Regions from separate parts of the Streptomyces yatensis genome, predicted to be linked through region 1. Evidence: riboswitches for the same ligand, from Rfam matches in the RefSeq annotation. Region 1 holds a riboswitch; the other holds the start of a gene.
What was found. A riboswitch is a leader RNA that binds a small molecule or an ion and turns the genes downstream of it on or off. The one in region 1 is predicted to bind cobalamin.
Positions count from the first base shown of each region.

Region 2: linked by a shared signal. The riboswitch ahead of J8403_RS15675 (ribonucleoside-diphosphate reductase subunit alpha) and the one ahead of J8403_RS35965 (ABC transporter substrate-binding protein) in region 1 are both predicted to bind cobalamin.

Region 1 covers NZ_CP072941.1:8,586,966-8,590,692, reverse strand. The annotation lists gene J8403_RS35975 (ABC transporter ATP-binding protein) at 1-109, opposite strand, end outside; gene J8403_RS35970 (FecCD family ABC transporter permease) at 106-1,119, opposite strand; gene J8403_RS35965 (ABC transporter substrate-binding protein) at 1,116-2,156, opposite strand; cobalamin riboswitch at 2,218-2,431, opposite strand; gene J8403_RS35960 (RNA polymerase sigma-70 factor) at 2,446-3,414, opposite strand; gene J8403_RS35955 (carboxymuconolactone decarboxylase family protein) at 3,449-3,727, opposite strand, start outside.
Region 2 covers NZ_CP072941.1:3,862,817-3,866,543, reverse strand. The annotation lists gene J8403_RS15675 (ribonucleoside-diphosphate reductase subunit alpha) at 1-2,088, opposite strand, end outside; cobalamin riboswitch at 2,226-2,383, opposite strand; gene J8403_RS15670 (GNAT family N-acetyltransferase) at 2,521-3,027, opposite strand; gene J8403_RS15665 (DUF7196 family protein) at 3,120-3,284, opposite strand; gene J8403_RS15660 (hypothetical protein) at 3,353-3,640, opposite strand.

The DNA of each region.
Region 1 (3,727 bases):
TGAGGGTGACGCCGTCGACGATGAGCCGGCCGTCGGCGCGGCGGCTGACGCGGTCCGCGCGGAGTCCGGGTGCGGCCTCCGCGGTGGCGGGTGGAGGGGAGGCGGTCATGTCTTCCTCCGGCCGCGGTAGAGCACGGCGACGAAGGCCGGTACGCCGATGAGGGACGTCACCACGCCCACCGGGACCTCCTGGGGGTCGATCACGGTGCGGGCGGCGGTGTCCACCCACACCAGGAAGATGGCTCCGGCCAGTGCGGTGACCGGCAGCAGGCGGGCGTGGCCGGACCCGGTGAGGGCGCGGGTGGCGTGCGGGAGGACCAGACCGACGAAGCCGATGGCCCCGGCGGAGCTGACCAGGGTCGCGGTGAGCAGCGCGGTCGCGCACAGCAGCACGAGGCGGGTGCGGGCCACGTGGACGCCGAGCGCCGCCGCGGCCTCCTCCCCGAAGGCGAACGCGTCCAGGGTGCGGGCGTGTCCGAGACAGACCAGGAGAACGGCGGCCAGGACGACGGCGCACAGCAGCACATCGCTCCAGCCGGCGCCGGTGAGCGAGCCGAGGAGCCAGAACAGCACGGCGCGGGTGGTGTCGGCGTCCGCGGAGGTGAGGACGGTGAACGAGGTCAGCGCGGAGAACAGTTGCATGGCCGCCACCCCGGACAGCACCACCCGGTCGGTGCTGCCGCCGAGGCTGTGGCTGAGTGCCAGGACCAGGCCGAAGGAGAGCAGCGCGCCGATGAACGCGCCGGCCGACAGCGACACGGCCCCACCGCCGACGCCGAGGACGACCACGGCGACGGCGCCGGTGGAGGCGCCGGAGGACACCCCCAGGACGAAGGGGTCGGCCAGCGGATTGCGCAGCAGGGACTGCATCACGGCCCCGCAGAGGGCCAGCCCCGCCCCGCACACCGCGGCGAGCAGGGTGCGGGGCATGCGCAGGTTCCACACGATGCCGTCGCGCAGCGGTGGCAACGTGCCCTCGCCCAGGCCGAGATGGGCGGTGACCGCCGCCCAGACGTCGGCCGTGGAGATGTCGGCGGGACCGATGGTCACGGCGACGGCGATCGACGCCAACAGCGCGGCCGGCCCTCCCGCGATCAGCAGCAGGAGGCGGGTGCTCATGTGGCGAGTCCGAAGTGGCGCAGCCCGGCGGCGACCTGCTCGACCCCTTCGACGGTGCGGATGGACGGGTTCATGGCCTGCCCGCTCAGCAGGACGTACCGCTTCTTCTTCACGGCGGTGAGATTGCGGGTGGCGGCGTTGGTCTCCAGGAAACGGATCTTGGCCTTGGCGTTCTCCGCGGTCTGCTGCCTGCGCGTGAGATCGCCGAGGACGATGACGTCCGGGTCGCGGTCGGCCACGGTCTCCCAGTTGATCTGCGGCCATTCGTCGTGGGTGTCGGAGAAGGCGTTCTTCGCCCCGACGGCCCGGGTGATGGCGCCCGGCGCGCCGCAGCAGCCGCCGAGGTAGGGCGACTGGGCGTTGGCGAACCAGTACATGAGGGAGACGCCGGGGGCGTCCAGTCCCTCGGTGGCCGTCCGCACCCGCTGCTTCAACCGTGCGATGAGCTTCTCGCCCCGCTCGTCGACGCCGAACGCGCGGGCCAGGTCGCGTATCTCGCCGTAGACGGTGTCCAGGGTGAGTGGCTTGCCGCGGGAGCCGTCGCCACCGCTGTCGGGGTCGCGGCCCGCCGCGCAGTCGGACGGCGAAACATACGTGGGCACGCCCAGCTTCTCGAACTGCTCACGGGTGGCCACGCCGCCCTTGCCGAGGGTGGAGACGAACGAGGCGGTGACGAAGTCGGGTTCGGTGTCCAGGGCCTTCTCGAAGGACGGCATGTTGTCCGCCAGGCGCGGCACCGTCGCGTTGGCCTTCTCCAGGCCCTTCATCACCGGGTCGGTCCAGGTGGCGGTGCCGGCCATGCGGTCGGCGAGGCCGAGGGAGAGCAGGATCTCCGTCGTGCCCTGGTTGAGGGAGAGGGCCCGCTTCGGGGCGGACTTCACCGTGACCTTGTGGCCGCAGTTGTCGATGGTGCGCGGATAGCCGGCACCGGCGGGCTTCGTGGCGTCCGAGCCCTCGTGGCCGGAGCCACCGCACGCGGTGAGCAGGAGGGCGGGGGCGAGCAGGAGGGCCGCGGTACGGCGGGCAGAGCGGAGCACGGGCATGCCTCGGTTGTCGGGGCTCGTACGCGGAGCCTGGCCTACGGACGTCCTCCCCGCACGGGGCGCGGAGGTGCCAGCAGGTCTTCGGACTCGGGTTCGTCCGGACGGGGCCCCTTCCCGGTGCTCGTTCGCGGCGGCCTCGCGGCCGTCACGGACTCCTCCCAGTGGTGTCACATGCCCCGCCCGTCCCCCTCACCGCTGCGCGTCAGCTCCGGATTCACACCGGATTCCCTGGCCTCGGATGTGGCACGACTGGCTCCCCGAGAGTATCAAGATCGTCGAACGATCAGGGTGTCGGACCGGTCACGGGGTGGGAGACCGCGTCCCGGAGTCGGTTCGGCCGCCGACGGGCCTGCCTCACCTCGCGGTCGACGGCCCAGGCGTCGCCGACCGGCCCGAGGTGGCCGAGCTTGTCGGGATTGATCACCGCCCGGATGGCCTGGATCTGCCCGTCGAGCACATCGAGCACCAGGGCCTGGAGCACCTTGCCGTCCCGCTCGCGGAAGACCGCGCCGGGCTGGCCGTTGACCTCATGGAGCTCGAACGACACATCGATCCGCAGCAGCCAGGGGAAGACCGTGCCCAGCAGCCGGGCCACGTTCTCCGCGCCCATGACGGCCTTGGCCAGTTGCGGGGCCTTGCCACCGCCGTCCCCGACCAGTTGCACGTCGGCGGCCAGCAGGTTGCGCAGCGCGCCCACGTCGCCGTCCTTCAGCGCGTCGAAGAACCGCGTGGCCAGCTGCTGCCGCTCCCGCCGGTCCGCCTCGAACCGCGGCCGCCCGGCCGCCATATGCCGCCGCGCCCGCACCAGCAACTGGCGGCAGGCCGCCTCCGACCGGCCCACCGCCGTGGCGACCTCGTCGAACCCGAAGGCGAACACCTCCCGCAGCACGAACACCGCCCGCTCCAGCGGGCTGAGCCGCTCCAGCAGCAACAGGGCCGCCATCGACACCGAGTCGGCCAGCTCCACCGCCCGGGCCGGATCCTGATACGGATCGCTGAGCAGCGGCTCGGGGAACCACGGGCCCACGTACTCCTCCCGTCGCACCCGCGCGGAGCGCAGCACATCGATCGAGATGCGCGTCACCGTGGCCGACAGATAGGCCTTGGTCGACGTGGGCCGGGTCGTCGAGCCGTCGAAGCGCAGCCAGGTCTCCTGCACCGCGTCCTCGGCCTCACTCACACTGCCCAGGATCCGATAGGCGATCGAGAACAGCAGCGGCCGCAGCTCCTCGAACTCCTCGACCTTGTTCACGCCGATTCCCCCTTCCCCCTGGGCCCGTTGCCGGTCAGTGGAACTGCCCGGCCTCGTAGTCACCGGCCGCCGGCTGCCGGGTGATGACGTTCAGCCGGTTCACCATATTCATGAAGGAGACCAGGATCACCAGGGCGGTGAGCTGCTCCTCGTCATAGTGCTCGGCGGCCTTCGCCCACGCCTCGTCGCCGACCCCACCGGCCGCGTCCGCGACCCGGGTCCCCTCCTCCGCCAGTGCCAGCGCGGCCCGTTCGGCATCGGTGAAGACGGTGGCCTCCCGCCATACCGCGACCAGGTTCAGCCGCACCGGGGT
Region 2 (3,727 bases), 4.7 Mb from region 1:
CGCGGTGCGGTACAGCTCCCGTACGTCCGCGGGCACCCAGGAGAACTCCTGGATCGAGCCGTTGGCCTCGCGCAGCGCCTCGCGGGTCTGGGCGTCCCAGACGCCCAGCTTCTTGAGGTCGTCGATGAGATAGGAGTTGACCTGCAGGAACTCCCCGCTGAGCGTTTCGCGCTTGAAGAGGTTGGAGACCTGCGGCTCGATGCACTCATACACGCCCGCGATGGACGCGATGGTGGCGGTCGGCGCGATCGCCAGCAGCAGCGAGTTCCGCATCCCGGACTTCGCCATCCGGGTGCGCAGCGCCTCCCAGCGCTCCGGCCAGGTGGCCACCGCGTCCGTGTAGTGGTCCGGGTGCAGCACACCGCGCGCGGTGCGGGTCTCGGACCAGGCCGGGTGCGGGCCGTGGCGCTCGGCGAGCTCGCAGGACGCCTCGTACGCGGCGAGCATGATGCGCTCGGAGATCCGCGTGGAGAGCGCCTTGGCCTCGGGCGAGTCGAACGGCAGCCGCAACCGGAAGAAGACGTCCTGCAGCCCCATCAGGCCCAGACCCACCGGGCGCCAGCGCGAGTTGGAGGCCCCGGCCTCGTCCGTGGGGTAGAAGTTGATGTCCACCACGCGGTCGAGGAAGGTCACGGCGGTGCGGACGGTGGCGTCCAGGCGCTCCCAGTCCACCTGCCCGTCCTCGTCCAGGTGGGCGGCGAGGTTGACCGAGCCGAGGTTGCACACGGCGGTCTCGCCGTCGTCGGTGACCTCCAGGATCTCGGTGCAGAGATTCGAGGAGTGGACGACCCTGCCGGGCTCGGCGGTCTGGTTGGCGGTGCGGTTGGCGGCGTCCTTGAACGTCATCCAGCCGTTGCCGGTCTGCGCGAGGGTGCGCATCATCCGGGCGTAGAGCTGCCGCGCCGGGACCTGCTTGACCGCCCGCCCCTCGGCCTCGGCCTTCCGGTACGCGGCGTCGAACTCATCGCCCCACAGGTCCACCAGAGCGGGCGCGTCGACCGGGGAGAACAGCGACCAGTCGGCGTCCGCCTCGACCCGGCGCATGAACTCGTCCGGGATCCAGTGGGCGATGTTGAGGTTGTGGGTGCGACGGGCCTCCTCGCCCGTGTTGTCCCGCAGCTCCAGGAACTCCTCGAGGTCCGCGTGCCAGGTCTCCAGATAGACGCAGGCCGCGCCCTTGCGCCGACCGCCCTGGTTGACGGCGGCCACCGAGGCGTCGAGCGTGCGCAGGAACGGCACGATGCCGTTGGAGTGCCCGTTGGTGCCCCGGATCAGCGAACCGCGGGCCCGGATACGGGAGTAGGACAGGCCGATGCCGCCCGCGTGCTTCGACAGCCGGGCCACCTGGTGGTAGCGGTTGTAGATCGAGTCCAGCTCGTCCAGCGGCGAGTCCAGCAGATAGCAGGACGACATCTGCGGATGCCGGGTGCCGGAGTTGAACAGCGTGGGGGAGCTGGGCAGATACGACAGCGTGCTGGTGAGCCGGTACAGCTCGGCCACATCGTCCAGCGCCCGCTCCGAGAGGTCCTCGGCGAGCCCGCAGGCCACCCGCAGCAGGAAGTGCTGCGGGGTCTCGATCACCTGACGGGTGATCGGGTGGCGCAGCAGATAGCGGCTGTAGAGGGTGCGCAGTCCGAAGTAGCCGAAGCGCTTGTCGGCGCCGTCGGCCAGGGCCCGCTCCACCAGTGCGTCCAGCCGGGCGGCGTGGGCGGCGGCGAACTCCGCGGTGGAGTCGGCCAGCAGGCCCTCGCGGTGGCCCACCTGGACGGAGGTGGAGAAGGAGACCGCGCCCTGCCCGGCCGCCTCCTCCGTGATGGTGAGCGCCAGCAGCCGCGCGGCCAGCCGCGAGTACTCCGGCTCCTCGGCGATCAGCCCGGCCGCGGCCTCGGTCGCCAGGTCACGCAACTCCGCCTCGTCCGAGCCGGGATGGCGGCCGCGCAGGGCGGCGGCCGCGACCTTGCCGGGGTCGGTGGCGGGCAGGTCGGCGGTGAGTCCGGTGAGGATCCGCAGCAGGGCGGTTCCGGGCGCGTCATGCGCTGCCTGAGAAACCGCCTGCTCTGAAACCGGATCTGCGGGCGCGATGGTCACTGAGGTGCTCTCCCTCGCTCGGCCGGGGCCACGAGGGAGGTGCGATGGGCGCGTACGGGCATGCCGATGCCGCACTCCTCGTACGTCGGGCACACCACGCAGCGTCCATCGGCCCAACCCTCGAGGCCGGGGGACGTGTTCACACAGGGCCGTCGGCAGGTGCTCGGACTTACGGGCACGCCGCATAAGCGCACACGTACACCGTTGCGGGACAGTTCCGGATTCCCACCGGATTCCCCTGCGGCGACAGCGAGGACGAGCATACATCTTGTGTCGGCCGACGCACGCACCCCCATATCTTGTGTCGCGAGGTGCGGAGTTTCGTATGAATGTGCTAGTGCGTTCCGGAGGTGGCCCGTGACCTGGGGCCCGTGGCGGCCCGTGGCCCGGCGCGCACACGAGCCCATGGCCCAGGGCGCGCGGCACCGGTCGTCACAGCTCCACCGTGAACGCCCACAGGGTGAGGTCCAGCTTGGCTATCGGCGACCAGTCCCGCTCCGGGGCCCGCACGAACCCCAGCCGCTCGTACAGCCGGTGGGCGGCGGTCATGGACCGCTGGCTGCTGATCACGATCCGCTCGAGCCCCAGCGCGCGCCCCCGGTCCAGGCAGGCGCGCACCAGCGCCTCGGCCACCCCGCGCCGCCGCGACTGAGCCCGCACGGCCAGCATCCGGAACTCGCCCTCGCCGGGCCGGGCCAGCTCCGCATACGCCCCGCCGTACACGGCGAACGCCACGGCCCCCAGCACCTCGTCGCTCGCCGCGTCCGCCGCGACCAGCAGCTCGGCCTCGGCGGCCCGGCGCCGGGCGTCGCGCAGGGTGGTGAGATATGGATCACTGTCCCCGAAGTCCAGGAGCCCGTCCCCGAGATACACCTGCGCGGTGAGCTCGCCGATTCCGTCCAGCTCCGCGTCCTGCGCCCGCCTGATCGTGATGTCCATGGCCGCAGTCTGCCGCACACCACTGACAGCGGGCCCGCCATGCGTCTGGCGCCGGTCTTCGCCGTCACGCGGTCACGCGCCGGTCTTCGGCGTCACTGGACGGCGGTGTTGATCACTCCGGTGGAGCCCGCGCGCTTGTTGGCCGCGTCGGCCTCCTGATAGGTGAAATAGCGCCGGACCGTGCCGTCCGGCAGCGTCAACTCATAGACGACAACGGGTCGCGGGCCACGCGCCCCTCCGCCGCAGTTGCAGGCCATGGCTGCCGTTCCTTTCCCTCGAGTCTCCCTCGAGCCCAGTTCAGGCTCGAGCCCAGTACAGGTCGGTGTCAGTCCAGCCACCGCGAGGCGAGCCCGGCGAGGTAGGAGAGCGTCAGGGCGGTGGCCGGGAGGAGGAACCAGGCGGTGGTGTGCAGCAAGGAGGCGTAGACGGCGATGGCGCCGGCGACCCAGGTGCTGGTGCACCAGCCGCAGTTGACGAGGTAGGTGGGCCGGGAGTCGTCGCCGAAGCGGTCGGCGACCCAGGTCCTGAACCCCGCCGCCAGCGTGTCCTTGGTGATGAAACGGGTGATACGGCAGGTGGTGCCGAGGGCGAGGAGGAATGCGGCGAGGCTCATCGGATCGCTCCCTCCCCGGGTGGTCCCGCACGGGTTGGCACTGCCGATGTCACTCATTAGAGGCACGGTGGAGGACGGCAGACCATA